DNA from 4 places in the Vibrio sp. R15-SG3-ISO1B genome. Region 3 is predicted to be linked to each of the others. Evidence: predicted binding sites of a transcription regulator. Region 3 holds the regulator's gene; each other region holds the start of a gene.

Region 1 (4,186 bases), on a different contig from region 3:
TCGCACCGTAAGGGACAAAACCACCATGCAGCGCAATACCATTCATGATGGCCGTCATACCGAACTCACGCACACCGTAGTGAACGTAGTTCCCTGAGAAATCGTCTGCTTCCAGTGATTTTGAGCCCGACCACATGGTCAAGTTGGATGGCGCAAGGTCCGCCGAACCGCCCATAAATTCAGGCAGCATTTTACCGAACGCTTCAAGCGCATTTTGAGACGCTTTGCGCGAGGCAATGTTCGCTGGGTTGGCTTGCAGATCAGCAATGATTTGATTCGCTTTCTCTTCCCATTGCGCAGGAAGCTCACCGTTGAGACGACGTTTCAGCTCCGCCGCTTCTGTTGGGTACGCCGCTGCGTAAGCCTCAAACTGAGCGTTCCACGCCGCTTCAGATGCTGCGCCTGCGGTTTTCGCATCCCACTGCTCATATACGTCTGCTGGAATCTCAAATGCTGGGTGCTCCCAACCTAGGAACTCACGCGCAGCTTTGATTTCGTCTGCACCTAGTGGCGCGCCGTGACAATCGTGAGAGCCCGCTTTGTTTGGTGAACCAAAACCGATGATGGTCTTAGTACAAATTAGAGTAGGGCGAGGGTCCGCTTTCGCGGCAGTGATGGCGGCGTTGATCGCCTCAGCATCATGGCCATCGACAGCTGGAATAACATGCCAACCGTAAGCTTCAAAGCGTTTTGGTGTATCGTCAGAGAACCAACCTTCCACTTCACCATCAATCGAGATGCCATTGTCATCCCAAAAAGCGATCAGCTTGCCAAGGCCCAGAGTGCCCGCTAGTGAACATGCTTCGTGAGAGATCCCTTCCATCAAACAGCCATCCCCCATGAATACGTAGGTGAAGTGGTCGATGATGTCATGGCCTTCTTTATTGAACTGCGCCGCTAATGCTTTCTCTGCCAGCGCCATGCCCACTGCGTTAGTGATACCTTGGCCAAGAGGACCAGTAGTGGTTTCTACGCCCGGTGCATAACCATATTCTGGGTGGCCCGGCGTTTTTGAATGAAGCTGACGGAAGTTTTTCAGATCATCAATAGACAGCTCGTAACCACTTAGGTGCAGCAAAGAGTAAATCAGCATTGAGCCGTGGCCGTTTGATAGCACAAAACGGTCGCGGTTTGCCCATTCTGGGTTCGCTGGGTTGTGGTTTAAGTGTGAACGCCAAAGAACTTCGGCGATATCCGCCATCCCCATCGGTGCGCCTGGGTGACCGGAATTAGCTTGTTGAACACCATCCATGCTAAGTGCACGAATTGCATTGGCCAAGTGTTTACGAGAAGACATGTCTGCTCCTGAATGCATTAAGCGAATTGATAACTAATGTGGGCGATAATTCTCGCAGAGCATCTGCGCGGGTGCAATCGATTACTGTCTAATCAACGCCAGATCTACGATATTTATTGCAAATTTCTCGAAGACCGCCGGTTTTCGTTACTGCTTGATGCAAACGATTGCTCTTTACCTCACGCGGCGGATTGAGAAAAATACGCGTTTTTACTCTACTTAAATCACAAAAATAACTTGTAATTCGAGCACGCAAAACTAGAATAGACGTCTAGATGTAGATACACCTACATAATTTAACCTTATTTTTGTGCTGGGCGAGCAATGACGCCCATCCAACAGATTAAATGGAGCTCTCATGGCTAAGCACCTGTTTACTTCTGAATCCGTATCAGAAGGCCATCCAGATAAAATTGCAGACCAAATCTCAGATGCGGTTCTCGATGCGATCCTCGAGCAAGATCCAAAAGCTCGCGTAGCGTGTGAAACCTACGTCAAGACCGGTATGGTCATGGTCGGCGGTGAAATCACCACTTCTGCATGGGTAGACATCGAAGAGTTAACGCGCCAAACCGTACGTGAAATTGGCTACGTTCACTCTGACATGGGCTTTGACGCGGATTCGTGTGCAGTGCTAAACACCATCGGTAAACAGTCTCCAGACATCAACCAAGGTGTCGACAAAGCGGATCCAAAAGAGCAAGGTGCCGGTGACCAAGGCATCATGTTTGGTTACGCATGTAACGAGACTGAAGTCCTCATGCCAGCGCCTATCACTTACTCACACCGCCTAGTGCAAAAGCAAGCGGAAGTACGTAAGAACGGCACACTGCCATGGTTGCGTCCAGATGCAAAATCTCAGGTTACGTTCCAGTACAACGAAGGTAAGATCGTTGGTATCGATGCGGTCGTACTGTCAACTCAGCACTGTGACTCTATCTCAACGCCGGATCTGCGCGAAGCGGTAATGGAAGAGATCATCAAACCTGTTCTACCAGCTGAGTGGCTCAACAAAGACACTAACTTCTTCATCAACCCAACCGGTCGTTTTGTTATCGGTGGCCCAATGGGCGACTGTGGTTTGACCGGTCGTAAGATCATCGTTGATACCTACGGCGGCGCAGCGCGTCACGGTGGTGGTGCATTCTCTGGTAAAGATCCATCGAAAGTAGACCGTAGTGCCGCTTACGCAGCACGCTACGTGGCGAAAAACATCGTCGCAGCGGGTATGGCAGATCGCTGTGAAATCCAATTGTCTTACGCAATCGGTGTTGCGGATCCAACGTCTATCATGGTGGAAACGTTCGGTACTGAGAAAGTCTCGCACGACATCATCATTGAGGCGGTACGTCAGTTCTTCGATCTACGTCCATACGGCCTGCAAGAGATGCTGAACCTACTTCAGCCGATCTACAAGAAGACCGCCGCTTACGGCCACTTCGGTCGTGAAGAGTTCCCTTGGGAAGCGACGGATAAAGCCGCAGAACTGCGTGACTTCGCTGGTCTCAAGTAATCACTGAGCCACACTATTTCAGGGCTTTTGGTTCGCCAAAAGCCCTTTCTTTTGCCTGCCATCTAGCCTCCTCGCTCGCTTTGCTCACCCCGACCTCGCATCCCCCCCACCCATCATTGAACAAAATTTAACCTCCCAGGTTGTAATTTACGCCATTGAGGTCAATAGTTAACAATATGTTAAATGAACGCATCCAAGGATGACGTCTTTACGTATAAAACCAGACGTGACTGCCATCCCCTCTGCGCCGAGTAACACGCGCAAAGCTTGTGTTCAGATCACGGCATCAACATGAAACTGAGAGTTCACACCCTTTAACGTCAGCGTCTAGGAGCACATCAGCGAATCGGGTCAGCACTCTCTCGTGTTTGCGAACGGCTTGCGTTTAAAAACGTCTTTTGTTTACAAATACGTAACAACCCCTTTTCTCGGCCACCACTCAAAAGGCAAAGAAGAGGATGAGAATCGAGATTGATCAAGGAGGAGTTATGCCTCGTACGGTTAACCCACATGACTTCAAAGAGCAAAAACATAAGGAAGTCAGCGACCACGAATACGCGCGCACCATACCGTGTAATCAGGTCAGTATCTCTGCCCCATTTCATTGGCTCGCGCTCGGCTTGCACGACTTTGTTCGCATGCCGCTGATTAGCGCTTTCTACGGCTTGTGCTTTATGGCGGCGGCCATCGGCATTGTTCTCCTCGTCCAGTGGCAAGGCACACACCTTGTGGTGATGCCCAGTCTGGTCGTCTATATGCTCATTGGGCCTTTTTTAGCGCTCGGTTTGTATGACGCAAGCTGGGAGCGAGAGCGCGGACATAAACCCAGTTTGCTTCACTCGATGAAAGCCATCGGGCGCAACTCCACCTCACAATGGGCGTTTGCCGTGCTGCTTGCGGTGTGTATGATTTTTTGGATGCGTATCGCGGCGCTGTTGCATGCACTTTACCCTTCAGTACAAGGGGCGCCGTTGAGCGACTTTCTCCCCTTCTTGATCATCGGCTCATTAGTGGGTTTAGTGCTGGCGTGTGTTGTGTTCAGTATCTCAGCGTTTGCCATTCCGCTGATGATGGAGCGACGCGTGGATATGATGACTGGCGTATTCAGTAGCTTTAACGCCGTTAAATCCAATATTGGTGCCATGATCGTCTGGGCTGCGATCATTTGTGGCGGAATCTTAATTGGCTTTGCCACTTATGGTATCGGGATGCTCTTTACGATGCCGATACTCGGCTACGCCACTTGGCACGCGTATCATGAGGTGATTAAGAAACGCCATCACCCTTAACATGTGGCCTATTTGAGGTATAGTGAACGCCCCGAGCTCTCTCGGGGCGTTTTTTATCCTGTATCTCTGCCAGCGAAGATGAGTCAC
Region 2 (4,186 bases), on a different contig from region 3:
CTGACTATCGCACCTGTCAACATCAGAGGTAAGCACAACAAAGCGACACCAAGCATGATCGGAAAGTCCTGTGAGACGAGCTGCTCGTTGCCAACAAGTCCTTCACCACTAAATAGACCGGATATACCCAAAACCGCCAACAAATTGAACGTATTACTGCCAACGACGTTCCCGACAGCGATGTCTCTTTGCCCTTTGAAGCTTGCTACTATCGACGTCACGACCTCAGGAAGAGAGGTGCCGATGGCTAGAATCGTCAAACCAATCATCGCTTCGCTAACCCCAAAGGCTCGCGCAATGTTCACAGCGCTACTCACCAACAGATTCGCGCCCGCAATCAGTAGGATTAAACCAACGACGAGCCATAACGCACTCTGCCATACTGGTTGGTGCCCTTGTGTCAATGAAGCGACTTCATCGTCACTCGCCTCTGCCGCTTCGGTCTCACTGCGCTTCCCCTGGACAAAAAGAAATGCGGTGTAAACAACCAATAACGCGACTAAAATCCCACAATCCAGTAGGCTTAACCGCCCATCTGTCGCCATATAGAAGACCAACGCACTTAAACCAACCATGATGGGAACATCTTGGCGAATCAACTGCTTTGAGATGGTGAGTGGCGTAATGACGGCCGCTAAACCTAGGATAAACAGAACGTTAAAAATGTTACTGCCGACAACGTTGGCTATTGCCAATTCGGTCTTATTGGAAACGGCAGAATTGATACTCACAGCCAACTCGGGCGCACTGGTGCCAAAAGCGACAACCGTTAGACCAATAACCAGACTTGGAATACCCACTTTGGCGGCGAGTCTCGCTGCCCCTTTTACCAACCCGTCAGCTCCGGCAATCAACAACATCAAACCCAAAACTAAAAGAAGATAATCCATGTTTACCTCACCCACTCGAAGGCCAATTCACACCAAGAACGCATTCAGCGTTGAACAAGCTAAAATAACTCGAATTAATGAATAAAGCTCGATCAATTCGAGTCTTATCGCTTAGTACAATCGAGTGGCAACACATGGCTGGTAACTGCGCCTTAGATATGGCCTACACAGTCGATGATTAGTGGTCCAAAATGACCTCAAAACCACCATAAATAATTCGTTTACCATCGAACGGCATAGGATTTTGCTCTGGGCTCATTCGCGGATCATCCGAGATCTGTTGCCATGCCAGATCTCGAACTTCTTTTGATGGCCACACAACCCATGAGAACACCACGGTTTCGTTGTCTTGAGCTTTCACAGCCATAGGAAACGACGTCACCTCTCCATCCGGCACTTCATTCCCCCACGTTTCCACCACCCTTAAGGCACCGAAATCTTTGAACATTTCGGCGGCGATTTCTATGTGTGCCATGTATTTTTCTTTGTTCGCTGTCGGTACAGCCGCTACAAATCCATCAACGTATGTCATGATCACTCTCCTCTTATGTGGAGTAATAACCATAGCCCACCAATGCAGAAGTAGATCACTTGTTGATCACTGGCTCCGCCCCGTCAGCTGTAGACGCTCAGATACTGATTAGCGTGCAATGAGATTTGGCACAATAGAAACGCAAAAGCCCCGACAACTCATTGAGTTATCGGGGCTTTCTAAAGAAATGGCACGCCCTGTAGGATTCGAACCTACGACCACATCCTTAGAAGGGACGTGCTCTATCCAGCTGAGCTAAGGGCGCGCTACAGGGACAGGATTATACGAGTTCGAGGTCTTAACACAAGACCTTTTCGTATCATTATGATCTAAGTGACTAAAAAAGGGGCATTGGCGATTGAGGTGTTTAAAAACAACCCGAAGCAAACGTTTGCTTATGGATGTTCATTCAATTATTTGCGACAATGCGCCACAAATTATTCGCCATTGTGATTAAAGGAAAGTCATGACTGCTCAAAATATCGATGGAACACTGATTTCTCAAACCGTCCGTTCCGAAGTGGCGGCTCGTGTGAAAGCGCGCCTAGACGCAGGGTTACGTGCCCCTGGCTTGGCTGTGGTTCTCGTTGGTGAAGATCCGGCGTCTCAAGTGTATGTCGGCAGCAAACGCCGCGCGTGTGAAGAGGTGGGCTTTGTGTCTAAATCATTCGACCTCCCTGCCACCGCAAGTCAAACTGAGCTGCTTGCACTGATTGACACACTGAACGCAGACGATGAGATTGACGGCATCTTGGTTCAACTTCCGCTACCAGCGGGAATCGACTCTACCGCCGTGCTCGAACACATTCATCCGGAGAAAGATGTCGATGGCTTCCACCCTTACAACGTGGGCCGCCTAGCGCAGCGCATTCCAAAACTGCGCTCTTGTACGCCGAAAGGCATCATCACCCTGCTTGATCGCTACAACATCGATCTTCGTGGCAAACACGCAGTGGTAGTAGGCGCGTCCAACATTGTCGGTCGACCAATGACATTGGAGCTTCTGCTTGCGGGCTGTACCACCACGACTTGTCACCGTTTTACTCAAGATCTAGAAGGTCATGTGCGTCAAGCGGATCTGGTGGTGGTTGCGGTAGGTAAACCTAACTTTATTCCAGGTCACTGGATCAAAGAGGGTGCGGTCGTGGTCGATGTCGGTATCAACCGCTTGGAGTCAGGCAAGTTGGTCGGCGATGTGGAATACGATAAAGCCAAAGAGCGCGCCAGCTTTATTACGCCAGTCCCGGGTGGTGTTGGGCCAATGACGGTGGCGAGCTTGATTGAGAATACAATGCTAGCGTGTGAGCAATTTCATACCAAATAACTAGCGCTCTATCCTTCCTCAGAGCAGCGCTTCTTCTCGCCGCTCTGAGGCTGTTTTAGCCACATTAACATTACCCGACCCGGCTTCTTTGGCGAGATACATCGCTCTGTCCGCCACTTTCAAACACTGACTTAAAGTCATCGTCTCATTGTTAAATGAGATACCCGCACTGGCGCCAATCTCGACGTGAATATTGTTCAGTGATTGCAAATGGTGACCATAAAAGAGCGCGACCACTTGCTCTGCCAAATCAACCACCTCTTGCTCCGACTCATAATCGCGCACAAAAATGGCAAACTCGTCACCGCCCAAGCGGGCAATGTCGTATTTTTGCAGTCGCTCGCCCAACGCTTGCTGCGCGATGGCTTTGGTTTGCTTGGCAAAATCGTACAGTACGTTGTCACCGACATCGTGACCATAACGGTCATTGACCGCTTTAAAGTTATCTAAGTCGAGGTAAATGATCGCGGTGTGTTTGTTTTCATCAAGGCGTGTCGCGTGAGACAACACCGACATAAAGCTTGCTCGATTCGCCAGTTGGGTGAGCGAGTCAATGTAAGCCAGTTCTTGAATGCCCTCTTGATCCATTTTCAAAATATAGTCGTCCATTTGACTTTGAAAATAGATCACGATGTGACACATACCTGACATCGCGACCAAGGTTAATACCAAGCGAAACCCTACATGGTATGGGTACGGAAACTGCGTCAAGCCAAAGGCGAAGATCAAGGAAGTAAGGACAATATTCAGTACCGAGAGCCCCACTCCAACACGAAAACTATTGATGAATATGCCGATGGCAGACAGTGGGTAGACCCACATAATGCCAGTACCTTCATACCCTCCAGTAAAAATAAGATACAAACTCAAGGAGTAGATCATAAAAGATAGCCCAGCAAGACCAAAGCGATGTTGCAGGTTAATCATTTTGATGGTGACGATGCCAACCAAGGAGTAAAAGGCCAGCGTTGTGCCCAGCTCAATATCGCCGCGATAAAAACTATAGACAGAGAAGGCCGCAAGGAAGGAGACACCTAAGACAGCGAGCACCCGAATCATCATCATCTGGCGCTGCTGTTTCATTAAGACGACTTCGGATAATTTATCCGCTACAAAGTGGTGTACGTTCATCGCGCTCCAGTCATTGCTACAAAACCAATCACTTATTTAGATAATGCTACATTATTTATTGTCAATCAAATATAGACACCGTCAAGCTAAGCGCAACTGAATGTAGGAGGATTCGTCGTTTTTGTTTACCGCATCACATCACAATTGCATCCGCAAGGTGTGAAACAGCCAGCGCAAAGTAGTAAGACCGGTTCCATTTCATTAGTACGTTATAGTTATTGTAGACCAAATAAACACGCCCATTCCCATCATCGGGTGCGATCAACCAGGCTTGGATATCTTGGTCGAGCTTAGGTAGCGGTCGGCCAT
Region 3 (4,186 bases):
GTATTGGAATTAATGAACGCTATCGCTGACTAGCTTTGCAGCTGATTCAGGAGCTCGTCGCGTCTTGCTTGAGGGACCACAGACCAGTGCGTACCTTTAATTGCCCCCTCAAGTGCCCACAGCAGGTCGATACTGACATCGGCAGAGTGTGTGGAACGAATCGCTTTATACGCTTCCACTGCGCCCGTCTGCTCCAAACGGGAGACACTGTCGATACCCGCTTTCTTGAGCATTCGCTCGGTCGCCAGACGCAAGTTCGGCAGATCTTTGAGGCGCGTTGGTTTGGCGTTGGTTTGACGCTGCTTGTCTTTGTTGGCCGCCTCTAGTGCACTGTTTGCCATCGCAACTGTCTGAGCGACATCCTGATCCCAGTCATGACCGAGGGCGTAGTATTTGGTAACCACAGGGAAACCACGCTTTTTATACACGTATGGCTCGAGTCCCTGAGCATTAAACTGTTGGGCCAACGAGTCGTCGGCGCGTATGTGAAGTTTGTCATTTACCACGAGGGCAAACATGGTGTCATCAGCGAAGATTCCGAATCCACCAAACATTGAGCGAGACTTGATCTTGCCCAATGGTTCAAACAATCGCATTGAGTCTTTTAAAATTGGTTTATCCATGCTGTTATTCTCGGTGTATTACAATACGCCACCAAATTCAGGTCCGAGAGATTAGCAAAAATATGCAGGTTTTGTGTCAGTAGGGTGTCATTCTGGCTCATAAAAGAATAATCCTACTCACGGTGTGAGCGCATAATGCGCGCGCAACGTTTAACTCATTGTATTCTTTGCTTTTGATAAAGAATTACGGAGTGCACATTTGCCATCGGCAACCCCGCTACCAAGCAGTCATCAACGTTGATATCGTTGAGTGGCTGCAACAGGCCGGAAGCTTTGCGTCCCATCCTTTCGAAATGGTTTGCCCTGTTCGTGGCATTCGTCGAACATAATAAGCATAAATAATTTATGGGCTAAACATCACGTTTTGATGGGTTAAATGTGATCTTAGTTCATAAAATAGAGGGGTGTTACCGAGAGAATAAAGCCCAGCGGATGAGAAGTATTCTCGCTGGGCTAGTCGATGTGATGTGCTGAACTTGTTCGTTGGTCTATTTCACCGTCGCCACGGTATCGCGCTCGACGATTTCTGGGTGCATTTCAAAAATACGTTTTTCATGCTCTTTGTCTTTAATACGTTCGAGCAAAATCTCAAATGCGTTTTTACCCACACGGCGCTTCGGCTGGTGAACCGTCGTTAGCGGTGGTGAAAAGTACTCGGCTAGCTCAATGTTGTCATAACCAATGACCGACATGTCTTCTGGAATACGAATGCCTTTTTGCTGTAAACGGCTCATCAAACCGAGCGCCATCGTATCGTTGAAACAGAATACTGCGGTTGGCTTTTCGTCCATGGCGACGATTTTGTCCGCGGCAAGCACGGCGGTATCGCACTCAAAGTTACCTTCTAAGATCCAATCTTCGTTGACGCTCAAACCCGACTCGTTCATTGCGCGCTTAAAGCCTTGGATGCGCTCTTGGCAGGCCGCTTTTTCAAAATGCCCACTCAAGCAAGCAATGCGCTTGTGGCCGTGATCAATCAGGTATTTTGTTGCGAGGTAGCCGCCTTCTTCCGAGTTGTCGATGATTTTATCGGCTTGTGAGCTTTCCGGGCCCCAATCCATCACCACCTTAGGGATGTCTTTATGACGGTCAAGCATTTCGCTCAACTCTTCGGTCAAATCTGAACACATCACTAAGATGCCATCGACGCGCTTTTCCGCCAGCATGCGAATGTAGTCACGTTGTTTCTCGTAGATGCCGCCAGTGTTACACAAGATCAAGGTGTAGCCTTGACGGTAGCAGTAGCTCTCAACCCCGTCGATCACTTCCGAGAAGAAAAGGTTGGTCGATTGAGTAACCAGCATGCCTATTGTGCGTGTCGAGTTACATTTCAGGCTGCGTGCAACGGCACTTGGGGCATAGTTCAACTCTTGAACCGCTTCCATCACTTTTTCTTGCGTGGCTTCAGCGACAAAGCGTGTTTTGTTGATCACATGGGATACAGTGGTGGTCGAGACACCCGCTAAGCGAGCGACGTCTTTAATCGTGGCCATATGGTTTTGTCCTGTCGATGACTGCCTACTATTCTATGAAAAGTTAAGTCTATAAAAGTAAAGTCTATACAAAGTTTAGAGTATGTAGACAGAAAGTATCAGAAACACAAAAACCGCCCTCAAAAAGCGGTTTGTATTTATTAGTTTTATCGTTTGCGGACCGGATTGTAGTCCGCAACGTCGATTTGGGCAAATAAAAAACCCGCCTTTGGGATCTCGCCACACCTTTTGTATGGGCTTAATCGCTATCGCCTTGCAGGTAGGCTTTATCCAATTGAATGAACGCGCACAATAGCGACGACAGCGCCGCATAGAAGCCGAATGTGTCGAGGCGCTGGCAGCGCTCGGCAAACCTCTCAATCCAAGGGAGTAGATGCTGCTCAATAAAATCGGCTTGCTCTTGGTAGGCGAGATGCGTGTCGCCTGCCGTCTGCTCTGCTGCATGAGCGCCGCGCACAATCAGGTTACCTAAAAAATCCAACTCTATCGCGAGATGATCAGAAGGTTCATTGAGCCCTGAATGCACGGCCACGCCATGTTGTTGGAGCAGAGTGTCCATCTGTTTGGCGGGCTCCCCATTGAGCAGTCCGGATTCATCTAAGTAGACAGAGGCGTAAGGCAACGCGCTGTCTCGGTCGGATTTTAAAAACAGGTCGCAATAGTCGGCTGATAGTTCCAACTGAGCATCTGGCCTGTCTTGCAATCGGTTCAATGCATCGATGAGCCTGTCTGCGGCTACGTTAAGCTCAGGGGTTTGTGCAAGTCCCGTCAGAAAGGTACGTGTGTCCACCGAATGATATTGGGCCAGCTCTTGCTCTGAGAGCTCTTTGGCAAACACGCTCGAAAACCACCAGTAGAGCTCGGCGCGTTGCTCATCAAAGGCGCGCTGCTCTTTTTCGGCGGGAGATAAAGGGTCGGAAATCTGGGCGTTAGGTGTCTCTGGCATGATGGGCTCTCAACTGAATCAGATGCCGTTAAGTCTAACGGATAAAAATGAACAGCGGTCAACCTGATTATGAGAAGAAATGGTCAAATATGGCAATTTGTGAACAGGGCAGCAAAGCTTGCTTTGCATCAATGAATCGCCAACTTTTCACCTCCCAAAGAGGACAAAGATGGAGTTGTGACTAATTATGAATAGAATAAAGCCATTGAATCAGTGTGTGAATAAGTGAGTAGAGCCGATGAGCTACCACATTTTGGTTGTTGAAGATGATGAAGTGACTCGCCGTAAATTGGCGGGCTACTTTCAAACCGAAGGGTATCAGGTGAGCCAAGCTGAGAATGGCGCGCAGATGCGCGACGTACTCAGTAGCAGTCGGGTCGATTTGGTGATGCTGGATATCAATCTGCCCAGCGAAGATGGCTTGATGCTGACGCGTGAGCTGCGCAGTCAATCGGACATCGGTATTATCTTGGTGACCGGGCGTACCGACAGCATTGATAAGATTGTTGGTCTAGAAATGGGCGCGGACGATTATGTCACTAAGCCATTTGAGCTTAGGGAACTGCTCGTCAGAGTCAAGAACCTCTTGTGGCGCATCGCACTGGCTGCGGGAGCGCAAAACGCGGGCAGCGATCAGCAAGACGGCGTGGTCCGCTTTGCTGAATGGACGTTCGATATTCAGCGCCGCGCTTTGAGCCGAGGGGATGAACCGGTCAAACTGACTAAAGCAGAGTATGAGCTTTTGGTGGCGCTCTCCTCTCACCCTAACCAAGTGCTCAGTCGGGAACGCATTCTTAATATGATCAGTCATCGTGTGGACGCACCCAATGATCGCACTATCGATGTCCTGATTCGACGCATGAGAGCGAAGATGGAGGCGGATCCAAAAAATCCGCAGATATTCGTCACCGTGCATGGCGAAGGCTACATGTTCGCCGGAGATTAACGTAGTTCGGCAATTAACGAGCGAAAATTGACGCAAAAGAAACGAAAAATCCAGGCATGCAGCCTGGATTTTTGTTTTAGGTCGAAGACGTTATCCGTCTACGCTGGCGGCCGGTTAAACGTCGCTCTGCGCAGCCTCCACCTCTAAGGCTTGCTCTTCATAATCGGACGCCCAGTCG
Region 4 (4,186 bases), on a different contig from region 3:
CAGATCCCCTGCAAAATCATCGCGCAATTTCATGTTGACGATGCTCATCAGCATCACGCTATCCATGCTGGCAAAATTGCTCAAATTCATCATGCATCCTCAAAATCAGAAATCAGCAGATTGGCCGCTGCGAAGGCCGCTTTTTCTCGTACCGACTTAGGCAGCGCGTCATCCGCTGCAATGTCATTAAGCGCTTTGAGCGCGCAGGTGATGGCTTGTGGGACATAGGCTTGATCGCCACTACCGATCTGGGCGTAAAGCTCACGAATCATGTCACAGCACTGATAAACTTGCATGTTGGTATCCTTAACAAATGATAACTGCTCTCAAATATACACAGGGACGAGAGGAAACTCAAAGCGCCCGGTTGCGCTAGCGCAAACTCGTGAAGCCTTAGTCGTTTTTTTCACCAACAGGGTGAGATAGGAGAAACGCCGCGTAAAAAAAAAGCGAGCATTAACGCTCGCCAATTGGATTGAAACGGTTTGATTACTCTTCGGCGTAACCATGCATGCCGAGCAGCTTGCCATCGAGGTAGGCTTCTTTGCCATCTTTCATCACGAGGCGCTCTTCCACCATCCACTTTACGACCAGAGGGTAGATTTTGTGCTCTTGCGTTTGCACGCGCTCGGTGAGGGTTTCGACGGTGTCTTCATCAAAGATCGGTACTTTAGCCTGTAAAATGACAGGCCCGCCGTCAAGTTGCTCAGTGACAAAATGGACACTGGTACCATGCTCTTCGTCACCGGCGTGAATGGCACGTTGGTAAGTGTTGAGCCCTGGGTATTTGGGTAACAGCGATGGGTGGATGTTGATCATTCGCCCCATAAAGTGACGAACGAACTCGCCACTTAAAATGCGCATATAACCCGCTAAGACCACAACGTCAGGCTTGTATTCATCCATCTGCTTCATCAACTCGCGATCAAAGGCGTCGCGAGTATCGAATGAGTTTGGATCAAGAAAGTGCGCGCCAGCACCGGCTTTTTTCGCACGTTCCAAAGCGTAAGCGGTTGCTTTGTTTGAAAAAACAGCGGTTACTCGGCCATTATCGATGTTGGTTTCACAAGCATCAATAATCGCTTGCAAGTTAGAACCATTTCCTGAAACTAAAACAACAACGCTTTTCATCTTTAGTTGATCTCTACTTGTTCTTCGCCTGCTTGCGCTGTTGCAATCTCGCCAATCACCCAAGCGTTCTCGCCTTCGGCTTTCAACAGTTCAACCGCTGCGTCCGCTTGTGCTTTAGGTAGGGCGACAATCAGACCAACACCACAGTTAAATGTGCGGTACATTTCGTGGGTTGTGACGTTGCCTTTCTCTTGTAGCCATTTGAAGATAATTGGCCATTCCCAGCTGTTACCATCGATCACCGCTTTGGTGCCTTCAGGCAGTACGCGAGGGATGTTTTCCCAGAAACCGCCACCAGTGATGTGCGAGATGGCATGAATGTCATGCTGCTCAATCATCTTGAGTGCCGATTTGATGTAAATTTTGGTGGGTTCGAGTAGGTGCTCACCAATCGTTTTGTCAGCTAACTGTTCGTTTTTGTCAGCACCAGAGACTTCAAGAATCTTACGAATGAGTGAGTAACCGTTTGAGTGTGGACCGCTTGAACCGACCGCGATCAGCGCGTCGCCAGCGGCGACTTTCGTGCCGTCAATCACGTCTTCTTTCTCGACGACGCCAACACAAAAGCCTGCTACGTCATAGTCTTCGCCTTCATACATCCCTGGCATTTCTGCGGTTTCACCACCGATCAGTGCACAACCTGCTTGCACACAGCCGTCTGCAATGCCTGACACAACATCCGCTGCCGTATCGACATCCAACTTACCTGTTGCGTAGTAATCCAAGAAGAACAGCGGCTCTGCACCTTGAACAATCAGGTCGTTGACACACATAGCCACAAGGTCAATACCGATGGTGTCATGCTTTTTCATATCCAAAGCAAGGCGCAGCTTAGTGCCCACACCGTCTGTCCCTGAGACGAGAACTGGATGCTTGTACTTGGTTGGCAATTCGCACAGCGCGCCAAAACCACCAATACCACCCATTACTTCAGGGCGACGTGTACGTTTTACCGCACCTTTAATACGGTCAACAAGTGCGTTGCCTGCATCAATGTCAACGCCAGCATCTTTATAGCTAAGAGAAGTGTTATCAGCACTCACGGGGAAGTCCTCGGTTAGAAAGTTGGATGTGAAAACGGCGCTATTCTACCAGTGGTCAAAGCTAGATAGCAAACGTTTGCGCAAGTTTTTTCTTTTGCGCTACGACAAGAAATTGTGAAGGAAATCGTTTATAATCGACAAGTTTATTTGAAATTTGCCATAGATCCGGAGATGGAAATGAAAGTTGTTGAAGTTAAACACCCTCTTGTGAAACACAAAATTGGTCTTCTACGAGAAGGTGATATCAGCACTAAGCGTTTTCGCGAGCTTGCAACAGAAGTCGGCAGCTTGCTGACCTATGAAGCGACCGCAGACTTTGAAACAGAAAAAGTAACCATTGACGGTTGGAATGGTCCGGTAGAAGTGGATCAAATCAAGGGTAAGAAAGTCACCGTTGTACCGATTCTTCGTGCTGGTCTAGGTATGATGGACGGCGTGCTTGAGCACATTCCTAGTGCACGCATCAGTGTGGTGGGTATTTACCGTGACGAAGAGACGTTGGAGCCTGTGCCTTACTTCAACAAACTGGCGTCAAACATTGATGAGCGTATCGCGTTGGTTGTTGACCCTATGCTTGCTACCGGCGGCTCTATGATTGCGACGATTGACCTTCTTAAAGAGCAAGGTTGTCAGTCATTCAAAGTGTTGGTGTTGGTTGCTGCGCCAGAAGGCATCGAAGCTCTAGAAAAAGCGCACCCAGATGTGGAACTGTACACCGCTGCTATTGACAGCAGACTGAACGATAAAGGTTACATTGTCCCTGGTCTTGGTGATGCCGGTGACAAGATTTTCGGCACTAAGTAATCGTTGATATCTAAGTCACTTTATACGCTAGTGTGTTGACTGACTTGTAAAGACTAAAAAGGAGCATTGAATGATGCTCCTTTTTCATTGCAGCAAAGCGCTGAACGGATACTTCGCCTGCGTTACTTCTTCAAACTTAGCGTGCCGCCGGTGCGTGGTTTTGCTGGTTTGGTCGTGGGGCCTGAGTGTTTGGTGGCGGGCTTTTGGTTCGGATTGTGGTGATGGGCTCGGCCCTTTTTCGAATTAGGCGCGTGACGAAGATCATCGGCATTGCGACCTTTAAACGTTCGCGGCTTTTGATTGCGTCGCGCTTTGGATTCTTGATTCTCTTCTCGACTATCAAAGAGCTTTGCATCGGTTGCGCGGCGAATTCTGCGCCCTTTGCTGTCAACCTTTGAGGCTTCTTCAGTCCCGCTTGAGCCCTCACACATTGCGAGAATCGTCTCAACCTCTTGATCAGACAAGTAGCGCCATTGACCGTTAGGAATGCCATCCAAGGTAATGTTCATGATGCGAACTCGGCGCAACTTGAATACTTCGTATCCCAGCGCTTCACACATACGGCGTATTTGACGGTTCAACCCTTGTGTCAGCACGATTCGAAATGAAAACTTGGTTTCCTTGGTGACACGGCACGGTAGCGTGACGGTATCTAAAATCGGGACGCCGCTGCTCATCCTATGAATAAAGTCATCGGTGATGGGCTTGTCGACACGCACGACGTACTCTTTTTCGTGATGGTTACCCGCACGAAGAATTTTGTTGACGATATCGCCATCATTGGTCAGAAAGATCAACCCGTCCGACGGCTTATCTAAGCGACCAATAGGGAAGATACGCTTTTTGTGGTCAATAAAGTCAACAATGTTACCCGGTACATCCCGCTCGGTTGTACAGGTGATGCCAGTCGGTTTATTTAAAGCGATATAAATCGGTTTATCGGTGGCACCACTGATAGGTTTTCCATCGACTTGAACATCGTCTCCGGGAAGCACCTTGGTGCCCATTTCCGGCACTTGGCCATTAATGGTGACTCGACCTTGCTCTATCAGTCGGTCTGCTTCTCGACGTGAACAAAAGCCGGTTTCACTGATGAATTTGTTAAGGCGTTTCGCGCTATCTTGGGACATGAGCATTCTCTTTACGTTTCACAACGGCAACCCGTGATGTGGTGGTGGATGGATCCGAAATCGGGGTCGGGGAGTGTA

Evidence for each region. The regulator PurR, encoded in region 3, represses purine synthesis genes. The targets are predictions, from matches to a motif close to TNANGNAAACGTTTNCNTNA.
Region 1: a site for PurR is predicted at 1,453-1,472, ahead of metK (methionine adenosyltransferase). Genes of this name have one in related genera too.
Region 2: a site for PurR is predicted at 1,802-1,821, ahead of folD (bifunctional methylenetetrahydrofolate dehydrogenase/methenyltetrahydrofolate cyclohydrolase FolD). Genes of this name have one in related genera too.
Region 4: a site for PurR is predicted at 2,239-2,258, ahead of purM (phosphoribosylformylglycinamidine cyclo-ligase). Genes of this name have one in related genera too.

Annotation. Positions count from the first base shown of each region.
Region 1 is NZ_JCBDGG010000005.1:43,575-47,760, reverse strand. It holds gene tkt (transketolase) at 1-1,297, opposite strand, end outside; gene metK (methionine adenosyltransferase) at 1,656-2,810, shown strand; gene AC6R0S_RS01460 (DUF2189 domain-containing protein) at 3,299-4,099, shown strand.
Region 2 is NZ_JCBDGG010000031.1:31,419-35,604, reverse strand. It holds gene AC6R0S_RS09125 (calcium/sodium antiporter) at 1-890, opposite strand, end outside; gene AC6R0S_RS09120 (DUF1428 domain-containing protein) at 1,069-1,422, opposite strand; tRNA gene AC6R0S_RS09115 (tRNA-Arg) at 1,611-1,687, opposite strand; gene folD (bifunctional methylenetetrahydrofolate dehydrogenase/methenyltetrahydrofolate cyclohydrolase FolD) at 1,889-2,746, shown strand; gene AC6R0S_RS09105 (GGDEF domain-containing protein) at 2,765-3,877, opposite strand; gene AC6R0S_RS09100 (lytic murein transglycosylase) at 4,011-4,186, opposite strand, start outside.
Region 3 is NZ_JCBDGG010000002.1:115,641-119,826, reverse strand. It holds gene AC6R0S_RS00750 (TfoX/Sxy family DNA transformation protein) at 30-623, opposite strand; cyclic di-GMP riboswitch class I at 828-936, opposite strand; gene purR (HTH-type transcriptional repressor PurR) at 1,112-2,116, opposite strand; gene torD (molecular chaperone TorD) at 2,355-3,062, opposite strand; gene torR (two-component system response regulator TorR) at 3,301-4,008, shown strand; gene elyC (envelope biogenesis factor ElyC) at 4,123-4,186, opposite strand, start outside.
Region 4 is NZ_JCBDGG010000023.1:24,394-28,579, reverse strand. It holds gene AC6R0S_RS06420 (DUF4250 domain-containing protein) at 1-90, opposite strand, end outside; gene AC6R0S_RS06415 (YaeP family protein) at 90-296, opposite strand; gene purN (phosphoribosylglycinamide formyltransferase) at 490-1,131, opposite strand; gene purM (phosphoribosylformylglycinamidine cyclo-ligase) at 1,134-2,174, opposite strand; gene upp (uracil phosphoribosyltransferase) at 2,352-2,978, shown strand; gene rluF (23S rRNA pseudouridine(2604) synthase RluF) at 3,101-4,108, opposite strand.